DNA from 2 places in the Mangrovibacter phragmitis genome. Region 1 is predicted to be linked to the other one. Evidence: predicted binding sites of a transcription regulator. Region 1 holds the regulator's gene; the other holds the start of a gene.
The links. The regulator CRP, encoded in region 1, controls carbon source genes, mostly activating them, when cyclic AMP is high. The targets are predictions, from matches to a motif close to ATGTGANNNNNNTCACAT.

Region 1 (5,551 bases):
CAGGTGGCTCTTTAGAATCGTTTCATTGCATTTTTTATTGCTTGTAAAGGAAACCATTCATGCTGAAATCGACTCTGGCGGCCGTTACGGCTGTCTTTGCCCTGACTTCGATTTCCTCTTCTGCACTCGCGGCAAAAGGGGATCCTCATGTGCTGCTGACAACGTCGGCCGGGAATATCGAGCTAGTGCTGGATAGCGGAAAAGCGCCAGTGACGGTGAAAAACTTTGTGGATTATGTCAATAGTGGCTTTTACAACAACACGATTTTTCATCGTGTGATTCCAGGGTTTATGATTCAGGGTGGGGGCTTTAATGTGGATATGACGCAAAAAGCCACGAAACCGCCAATTAAGAATGAAGCCGACAATGGGTTACGTAATACGCGTGGTTCAATAGCGATGGCGAGGACGGCAGATAAAGACAGTGCAACCAGCCAGTTCTTTATCAATGTGGCGGACAATGCATTTTTAAACCATGGCCAGCGTGATTACGGATACGCTGTTTTTGGCAAGGTGGTGAAAGGCATGGATGTAGCGGATAAAATCGCTCAGGTACCTACCCATAATGTTGGCCCTTACCAAAATGTTCCCTCTAAGCCTGTTGTGATCCTCTCAGCTAAAGTGCTGCCATAATCTGCTTGTGCGAAGCGGGAAAGTAACACCTGCTTCGCCCCTCCAGCTTTTTCTGCATCATGGCGTTATTTTCCCCGTTCACAAGGGTAAAACCGGTAGAATATGCCCGTTTTTAGAACGGGAGTTGCTATGTTATTGCTGATTGATAACTATGATTCGTTCACCTGGAATTTGTACCAGTATTTTTGTGAGCTGGGCGCGCAGGTGCTGGTAAAACGTAACGATGAAATAACCCTTGATGATATAGACCAGCTCGCGCCACAGAAGCTGGTTATTTCTCCAGGACCATGTACGCCAGATGACGCTGGTATTTCTCTGTCAGCGATACGCCATTATGCAGGCAGGTGCCCGATTTTAGGCGTCTGTCTGGGTCACCAGGCGATTGGCCAGGCATTTGGCGGCAATGTGGTTCGCGCCGCGAAGGTAATGCATGGGAAAACATCTGCGATCCGCCATAATGATCAAGGGGTTTTTCATGGTCTGAATAATCCACTGACTGTTACCCGCTACCACTCCTTATTGCTTGAACGTGAGAGTCTGCCTGAGGTATTTGAAGTGACAGCCTGGACGGAACAACAAGAAATTATGGGGATCCGTCACCGGTTGCTGGATATTGAAGGAGTACAGTTCCATCCGGAAAGTATTCTTAGCGAACAGGGCCATGCGCTTTTGAATAATTTCCTGAATCGTTGATTTTTTATTGCCATTAAGTGATTTTTTATGCATATTTTGTGATTATAATTTCATTACGCATTTCTGCTAAACATAGGTGGATATGAAATGGCAACTGAACAACCCGCAGTAACCCGCTCTACATTTGATGACGTTATCGTTCCAATTTTTGCGCCCGCAAACTTTATCCCGGTAAAAGGTAAAGGGAGCCGAGTGTGGGATCAGCAAGGTAATGAGTACGTTGATTTGGCAGGCGGTATTGCGGTTACAGCGCTGGGGCACTGCCATCCGGCGCTGGTTGAAGCACTGAAAGCGCAGGGTGAAACGTTGTGGCATACCAGCAATGTGTTTACTAATGAGCCAGCATTGAAGCTTGGGCAAAAACTGATAGCCTCAACTTTTGCAGAGCGTGTTTTGTTTATGAATTCGGGCACTGAAGCCAATGAAACCGCCTTTAAGCTGGCTCGTTTCTATGCGTCCACGCGCCACAGCCCTTATAAAACGAAAATAATCGCTTTTCATAATGCTTTTCATGGTCGTTCTTTATTTACTGTCTCTGTAGGGGGGCAGCCTAAATATTCAGATGGCTTTGGGCCGAAACCAGCAGATATTGTTCATGTGCCTTTTAATGATTTACATGCGGTGAAAGCCGTTATGGATGACCACACCTGTGCTGTCGTGGTGGAACCTGTTCAGGGAGAAGGTGGTGTGATGGCGGCCACACCTGAGTTTCTGAAAGGCCTGCGTGAGCTGTGTGACGAATTCCAGGCTTTGCTGGTGTTTGATGAAGTTCAATGTGGTATGGGGCGTACTGGCAAGCTGTTTGCTTACATGCACTATGATGTGACTCCCGATATTTTGACCAGTGCTAAAGCAATTGGCGGTGGGTTCCCAATCAGTGCGATGCTGACAACAAAAGAGATTGCATCGGCTTTCCATGTTGGCTCGCATGGCTCAACCTATGGCGGTAATCCGCTGGCGTGTGCGGTAGCAGGGGCAGCTTTCGATATTATCAACACGCCGGAAGTACTGGATGGCGTTATGGCGAAACGCGAGTTGTTCGTAAAACACCTGCAGCAGATTAATGAACAATATGCTGTTTTCAGTGATATCCGTGGGATGGGGTTACTGATTGGCGCCGAATTAAGTGCAGCATATAAGGGCCGGGCGCGTGATGTACTGAATGCAGCCGCCGCGAATGATTTGATGATCCTTAACGCTGGCCCGGATGTGATTCGTCTGGCCCCGTCTTTGGTTATTGATTATAAAGATATAGAAGATGGTATGGTCCGTTTTGCCGGTGCAATAAAGGCAGTGGTGAAAGGGCTGTAACTGTATTAATACAACTCCTGTCTGTGTTTTTGTAGCGTGTGCAGGGGAAATTAATAATAAATAAAGCCGGATAATCCGGCTTTTTATCGTTGAAACAGCCTGCAAACAAGCTGTTTCACAAGTGAAAATTAATACAGCGCTTTACCTGAGCTGTCTTTCACGTTTGCTTTCCAGGCTGCGCGAATCTGATCGGTAACATTTGCTGGCAGAGGCGCGTAATCAAGGCTGCTGGCAATAGCGTTACCATTTTTGTAGGCCCAGTCAAAGAATTTCAGCACTTCAGCACCTTTCTGTGCGTTTTCTTGTTTTTTGTAGACCAGGATAAACGTGGTAGAAGAGATAGGCCATGCATCTGCACCTTTCTGATAAGTCAGATCCTGGGCAAAGGTTTTGCTCCAGTCTGCTTCTTTGGCACTATTGCTGAAACTTTGTTGGGTCGGCTCAATTGCTTTACCGTCAGCATCGAACAATTTAGTCCAGGTCAGGTTGTTCTGTTTTGCGTAGGCATATTCAACATAACCAATAGAACCCGGCAAACGTTGTACAAATGCAGCCACGCCATCGTTACCTTTGCCACCCAGCCCGGTTGGCCATTTAACAGTGGTGCCTTTGCCTACCTTGCTTGCCCAGTCCGGGCTCACTTTAGACAGGTAGCTGGTGAAGACGAAAGATGTGCCTGAACCATCTGCGCGGCGCACAACATTTATGTTGGTATCCGGCAATTTGGCTTTTGGGTTCAGCTTCGTGATAGCCGGGTCATTCCATTTTTTGATTTTACCCAGGTAAATATCACCCAGTGTTTTACCATCCAGAGTTAATTCACCTGATTTAATACCCGGGATGTTAACGGCCAGAACTACGCCACCGATAACGGTCGGGAACTGGAACAGGCCATTTTTTGCCAGGTCAGCATCGCTCATTGGCGCATCAGATGCACCGAAATCAACGGTTTTTGCAATGATTTGTTTGATACCACCTGAAGAACCGATTCCCTGGTAGTTTACCTGAGAACCTGTTTTCTGCTGGTATTCTGCAGCCCATTTTGCATAAACCGGCGCTGGGAATGTACCACCGGCACCGGTCAGGTTAGTGGCTGCAAATGCAGTTGTGGTGGACAGAGTCAGAGCGGCGATTACAAGACGGGCTGAAGAGCTAAGCATTGCCATAATTTCTCCCGGAAAAGGTTAGATCAAAAATAATTTTTTAATCGCTGTGTTTTCAGTACCTGGGAAGAATAAGGCGAATTTGTGACAGTTTTGTGTCATTCATGAACAATTTTCAGAATTTGTTAGGTAAAGCTGAAGGGATGCCTGGTTGTGCAAACAAAAAGGCACGCTCTAAAGCGTGCCTGTATGCGTGATTAAATACAGTAAAATTAACGAGTACCGTATACCACAATTGTCTTACCATGAGCGGAAATCAGGTTTTGATCTTCCAGCATTTTTAAAATGCGGCCCACAGTTTCACGGGAACAGCCAACAATTTGACCAATCTCCTGGCGGGTGATCTTGATTTGCATGCCATCCGGGTGAGTCATCGCATCAGGTTGTTTTGCCAGGTTAAGCAAAGTCTGTGCAATTCGGCCGGTTACATCGAGGAATGCCAGGTTCCCCACTTTTTCAGAAGTGACCTGTAAACGACGTGCCATCTGGGATGAAAGGCGCATCAGAATGTCCGGGTTTACCTGGATCAACTGGCGAAATTTTTTGTATGAAATCTCGGCAACTTCACAGGCTGTTTTTGCACGAACCCAGGCGCTACGCTCCTGGCCTTCTTCAAACAGCCCCAGCTCGCCAATAAAATCGCCTTGATTAAGATAAGAAAGGATCATCTCCTTGCCTTCTTCATCTTTGATAAGCACGGCCACAGAGCCTTTTACGATGTAATACAGCGTTTCTGCTTTCTCGCCCTGATGGATCAGGGTGCTCTTGGATGGATACTTATGAATGTGGCAATGTGACAAGAACCATTCGAGAGTCGGGTCTGTTTGGGGTTTGCCAAGCACCATGCGCGGTTATCCTCTATTATAAACTTGCTCAAAGACAGGGTAGGGCCCTGTTGGCGTTACAACATTAAATCGCCCCATTCCTGAAGCGAGCCATAAGTCGTTTGGTCTGTAATCGCTTTTTCCTCTGTAACAGGTATGACGTCACTGTCAGCCTGTTACATCTTGTTTGTTTTAGCACAGGTTTCCTGTAGTGTCTTCTATTGTCTCGTTTCAGCATGACCTGTGTCGCCTTCCATTGCCTGTTTTGTTAATGCCGCGTAATCTGTTGCGATGACACTTTAGTTGGGAGTAATAAGAATGCAGGCGCGAGTTAAATGGGTTGAAGGTTTAACATTTTTGGGTGAATCCGCCTCAGGTCACCAGGTGCTGATGGATGGTAACTCCGGTGATAAAGCGCCAAGTCCAATGGAAATGGTGCTAATGGCAGCAGGTGGATGCAGTGCCATTGATGTGGTCTCTATTTTACAAAAAGGTCGTCACAATGTGACTGATTGTGAAGTCAAACTGACTTCTGAACGCCGGGAAGAAGCACCGCGTTTGTTTACCTCTATTAATCTGCACTTCATCGTTACAGGGAAAGATCTGAAAGATAATGCCGTGGCTCGTGCGGTAGATTTATCTGCAGAAAAATATTGTTCTGTTGCGTTAATGCTTGGCAAAGCTGCCACTATCACGCACTCATGGGAAGTCGTTGAAGGTTAAGTTTTCATGACGGGTGCTGCGCCATGCAGCACCCTGCCTGTTGGTACCCCATATCAGCCTCCCGCGACTTTTTTCCCTTCCGCCAGGCGTTTAACCAGTGGCGTCATGATTAACTCCATCGCCAGTCCCATCTTCCCACCAGGGACAACTAATGTATTGATATGTGAAATAAATGACCCTTGCAGCATTGCCAAAAGCCATGGGA
Region 2 (5,551 bases), 1.4 Mb from region 1:
CCAGCTGGGCTGCAGGCACAGTCACTGTGAATATGCCCGGCAACAGCACACCAGTACAACTGAATAATGTCGCCCGTCTGGTCGATGCCGTCACGGCACCAGAAGTGCACAGTGACTGGTGGCGGGGGGCAGTGATCAGCTATCAGGGTGCCAGCATCAAAATGCAACAAGAACACCAGCAACTACTGGCAGACCTGGATGCACTTGCCCGGGATGAAGGTGGTGACAGTGGGGCAGCTATTCAGGCTTTGCGGGCACAGCTGGCTCTGGTGAAAGTAACAGGGCGCCAACTGGTACGTCTCGACCCGGACTGGTTACGGTTACACAGCCAGCAGAATGTACCACTCGAAGGGCAGTACCAGCTCTGGCTACCCGCACAACCCAATACCGTAACCATACTGGGCCTGGTCAGCAAACCCGAAACGGTAGCGTTTACACCAGGAAAATCTGTAGCGGATTACCTGGATGATCAAAGCCTGCTCAGTGGCGCAGAACGGAGCTATGCCTGGGTGATTTACCCGGATGGCAGCACTGAGAAAGTGCCGGTGGCGTACTGGAATAAGCGCCATATTGAACCCTCTCCGGGCAGCCTGATTTTTGTCGGCTTTGGTTCGCATTTGTTCTCATCGTCGTGGGACGAGTTGAATAAACGCATCCTGACCTCCCTGACCCATCGGATACCAGATTGATGAAAAAAAAATATTTATACAGTCTGATGGCGATGGCCGTAGCAGCGGCCTGTCATGCTGAAACTTATGTCCCACCAGACAACACAACACAATCAGACTTTGGTGGTGTGGGCTTACTGCAAACCCCCACTGCCCGGATGGCCCGCGAAGGCGCCTTCAGCTTTAATTACCATGATAACGACCAGTACCGCTTTTATTCTGGCTCCATACAGTTATTCCCCTGGCTGGAAACCACGCTACGTTATACCGACGTGCGTACCCGTAAATACAGTAACGTAGAGGCGTTTTCGGGCAACCAAACCTACAAAGATAAATCCTTCGATATGAAATTGCGTTTGTGGGAAGAAGGCTATTGGTTGCCGCAAGTAGCTATTGGCCTGCGAGATATTGGCGGTACCGGGTTGTTTGACAGTGAATATCTGGTTGCCAGTAAAGCCTGGGGGCCGTTCGATTTCTCGCTCGGCATTGGCTGGGGCTACCTGGGCACCAGCGGCAATATTAAAAATCCGTTCTGTAGTGTCAGTGGCAGTTATTGCTACCGTGACACCAGCTACCACTCAGCAGGCTCGCTCAGTGCGGGGAATATGTTCCATGGCCCAAGCGCGTTATTTGGTGGTGTTGAATACCAAACCCCGTGGCAGCCACTGCGCCTGAAACTGGAATATGAAGGCAACAACTACAGTGATGAATACGCCGGGGTAATCGAGCAAAAAAGTAAATTTAACGTCGGTGCTGTTTACCGTTTATCGAACTGGGCTGATGCCAGTCTGAGTTATGAGCGCGGCAACACGTTCATGTTCGGTTTTACACTGCATACCAACTTTAATGATTTGCGCCATTACTGGACAGACAGCCGTCGCCCGGCATATGAACCGCAACCGCAGGATGCCGTGCTGCAACATACCGTAGTGGCTAACCAGTTAACCCAACTGAAATACAATGCCGGGTATATCGACCCGAAAATCCAAATCAAAGGTGATACCCTGTATGTCTCGGGTGACCAGGAGAAATACCGCGACGGAGACGAAGGTGTGGTGCGTGCGAATCGCATCATCATGAATGATCTTCCGGCGGATATTCGTACTATTAAGGTTACGGAAAATAGCGTGAATTTACCGCAGGTCACCACCGAAACTGATGTCGCCAGCCTTAAGCGCCACCTGGAAGGCGAACCTCTGGGGCAGGAAACGCCGTTACTGCAAAAACGGGAAAATCCGGATATTCCAGAGAATACTGAGCAAGGCTGGTATATTGAGAAAAGCCGCTTTAATTACTCGCTCGACCCGGTGCTGAACCAGTCTGTCGGTGGCCCGGAAAACTTCTACATGTACCAGTTAGGGGTAATGGGAACAGCGGATTACTGGCTGACCGACCATTTATTAACCACTGGTAGCCTGTTTGTGAACCTGGCCAACAACTACAGCAAATTTAATTACACCAGTAGTGACTCTGTGTTGCCGCGTGTACGTACCCGTGTACGTGAATATGTGGAAAATAATTACTACATCAATAACCTGCAGGCCAACTATTTCCAGTATCTGGGTAATGGTTTTTATGGCCAGGTGTACGGTGGCTACCTGGAAACCATGTTTGGCGGTGTCGGGACAGAAGTACTGTGGCGCCCACTGGACAGCGACTGGGCGATAGGGGTGAATGCTAACTATGTAAAACAGCGTGACTGGACCAGCCCGACAGACATGATGAAATTTACTAATTACAGCGTGAAAACCGGCCATCTGACTGCATACTGGAATCCATCATTTGCGCCGGATGTGTTGATGAAACTGAGTGTAGGGCAGTATCTGGCCGGTGACAAAGGGGCTACATTCGAAGTGGCAAAACACTTCGACAGCGGGATTGTGGTGGGAACTTACGCCACTATCACTAATGTGTCGCCACAAGAATACGGTGAAGGCGATTTCACCAAAGGGGTGTATATCTCAGTCCCGATGGATCTGTTCAGCGCCTATCCGACACGCAGCCGTGCACAAGTCAGTTGGTCGCCGCTCACGCGTGATGGCGGGCAGATGCTGGGCCGTAAATTTGACCTCTACAGCATGACCAGTGACCGCAGCGTTAACTTCCGTTAACCTGAGTCTTCCCCGGTGTAGTGCCGGGCCGGGGAAGTGACATTGCCATCAGTAAAATATCACTGGTTTGCGTTGCACTTTGAAACACCAGTTTCTTCATAACATGCATCCCCTGGCGCATGTAAAAGCGCCGGGCTCCATGGTTTTCTGCCAGCACCTCCAGCCACAGTGATGTTTCCCCATGCGCCATTGCCCGGGTGATTATCTCGTCAAAAAAAGCCTGCCCCAGTCCTTGCCCGGTAAGCCCCGGCAGCAAATAGATTTTGTTCAGAAATGCACCCTGAGGCGAAGGGTGCGCTAATTGTTCATGCCAGGTCAGTTCTGCAAAACCAACAGGTTTGCCTGCTTCGGCAACCAGCCACTGGTTACCGGGTGTGCTCATCCGCTCACGAATTGCGGCAGGATCAAACGATTTGCGCATGAAGTCCTGCATCTCATGTGGGTTATTCCACAAGTGAGCAAAGTGGTGCTGATAACTCTCGGTGCCAAGCTGATGAAGCAGGAAGACATCGTCTTCCTGCGCTATGCGAAATGTGAATGTTTTCATAGTTACCATAAGGTAATACAGACTGGCAAAGGGGCAAAGCTGTGCTACGCCAGGAGCAGTGTTTTTAACTGCTCCAACGCCAGGTGTGGGCTGGTCAGTACCGGGGAGCAGGCTGGCAAATATTTACTGACACTGCTCATGGAGGCCTGCGCCAGGGCAACACATTCAGCACCCTCTGTCAGTGCCCGTTGTACGGCTGCAATAATCCGCTCGTGGTACAGGATTTGGTCACCCTGCAAAAAAGCATCCCATGCCCCGGGAATCAGCCGGGTCTCCAGCTCCTGTTCAGGTTGCTGGCGTGACAGTTCAAATAGCACCCGGGTGGGTTCAACCGTTGTTTGAGTAGCACACAGGACCACTGTGCGTTTACCTTGTGCCATTGCCGCCTGTGCCAGTGCCCGGTCAACGCGCAGCACCGGAATGCTGACAGGTGAACGCTGGTTAAGTTTGTCCACCGCCGGGCCAAGCGTTGAGCAGGTCAGCAATACAGCATCGGCGTGATGGCTGAGCGCCAGAAGCACCCGTATTACATCATCTTCCAGCGCTGAGGTTAGCCCGCCACTGGCTTCCGCCGTGCGCAACAGTTGCGGCATCACAGTGTGTTTTAAACACCCAGCGGGCAGGCCTGTATCCTGAGCGGCCTGTTCAAATAACGTTTCATTACCGGGTGCCGTATGTAAACAGGCAATGCGAATCATAAGGACCTCCGCTTGTATCGGTATCACTCCGCATGAACAGATTCACGCATGGATAGCACACTATGCTAAAGAAAAAAATATGGATCTGGATCACATTTTTGCCGTATAACAGGCAAGAGACCGCAATAAAGTGGAGTCTGTTATGACGTCATTAGCGCGTGCCCGTGTCGAATTAATTTCGACAATTTTGCAAACCATTCTCAACCTGGGGCTGACCTGCCTTGGGTTAATACTGGTCATTTTTCTCGGTAAAGAAACTCTGCATCTTGCTGATGTGCTGTTCACCCCTAATGAGCAGGCCAGTAAGTATCTGCTGATTGAAGGCCTGGTGGTTTACTTTCTTTACTTCGAATTTATCGCTCTGATTGTTAAGTATTTTCAGTCTGGTTTTCACTTCCCGTTACGCTACTTTGTCTATATCGGTATTACGGCGATTGTGCGCCTGATAATCATCGACCATAAATCACCAATAGATGTCCTTATCTACTCTGCCGCTATCCTGCTGTTGGTTATCACGCTGTGGTTATGCAACAGTAGCAGGCTGCGCCGTGAATAAATGTGCGTGACGCACAAAAAAAGTGGCGGCTCTTCAGGCCGCCAAAGACAGAGACAAGTAGGCTTAATAATGAGGGTTTACAGTGGCATTACATCCCGCGCGTACAGGCAGGTTCGCGCGGGGGTGGAACAAGGTTAGCCTTTAACACCGCCAGCGGTGAGGCCATTAACCAGCCAGCGCTGAGCCAGCAGGAACACAACAGTAATCGGTATGGCGGACAACACTGCGGCCGCGGCAAAGTCGCCCCACAAGTAGTTCTGCGGGTTCAGGTATTGCTGCATACCGACGGCCAGGGTGTAGCTGTTCACATCGCGTAACAGCAGTGAAGCGACGGGCACTTCTGTAATTGCGGCAATGAACGACAGAATAAATACCACCGCCAGAATGGGTACCGATAGCGGTAGCAACACCAGGCGGAATGCCTGCCACGGGCTGGCGCCATCCAGCGCTGCCGCTTCTTCCAGCGAGCTATCGATCGTTTCGAAATAGCCTTTAATCGTCCAGACGTGCAGTGCAATACCGCCGAGGTAGGCAAAAATCACCCCGCCATGGGTATTCAGGCCAATAAACGGAATGTACTGACCCAGACGGTCAAACAACGCATATAACGCGACCAGTGACAGTACCGCCGGGAACATCTGGAATATCAGCATCCCTTTCAGCAGTGTAGCTTTTCCAGGAAAACGCATCCGCGCAAAGGCGTAAGCGCAGGTGGTGGAGAGCGCCACAATACCCATCGCGGTAATACCGGCGATTTTGACTGAGTTCCACAGCCACAACAGCACCGGGAACGGGGGCGGGGTGACGCGCCCGTCGGCATGCTCCACACTGAATCCCAGCGCCAGTTTCCAGTGCTCCCATGAAATTTGGTCAGGAATCAGGCTGCCAGTTGCAAAGTTACCGGGGCGTAGTGATATCGCCACCACCATTAATAACGGGAACATAATGGCCGCAATAAACAGCAGCAACAG

Region 2: psiE (phosphate-starvation-inducible protein PsiE) is a predicted target of CRP. The motif match lies at 4,103-4,120, and genes of this name have one in related genera.

Annotation. Positions count from the first base shown of each region.
Region 1 is NZ_CP134782.1:3,935,519-3,941,069, reverse strand. It holds gene ppiA (peptidylprolyl isomerase A) at 60-632, shown strand; gene pabA (aminodeoxychorismate synthase component 2) at 762-1,325, shown strand; gene MPHASIOC01_RS19215 (aspartate aminotransferase family protein) at 1,413-2,636, shown strand; gene pstS (phosphate ABC transporter substrate-binding protein PstS) at 2,765-3,802, opposite strand; gene crp (cAMP-activated global transcriptional regulator CRP) at 4,012-4,644, opposite strand; gene MPHASIOC01_RS19200 (OsmC family protein) at 4,942-5,346, shown strand; gene MPHASIOC01_RS19195 (phosphoribulokinase) at 5,400-5,551, opposite strand, start outside.
Region 2 is NZ_CP134782.1:5,367,053-5,372,603, reverse strand. It holds gene MPHASIOC01_RS25770 (capsule biosynthesis GfcC family protein) at 1-689, shown strand, start outside; gene MPHASIOC01_RS25765 (YjbH domain-containing protein) at 689-2,779, shown strand; gene MPHASIOC01_RS25760 (GNAT family N-acetyltransferase) at 2,766-3,326, opposite strand; gene MPHASIOC01_RS25755 (aspartate/glutamate racemase family protein) at 3,371-4,024, opposite strand; gene psiE (phosphate-starvation-inducible protein PsiE) at 4,167-4,580, shown strand; gene malG (maltose ABC transporter permease MalG) at 4,715-5,551, opposite strand, start outside.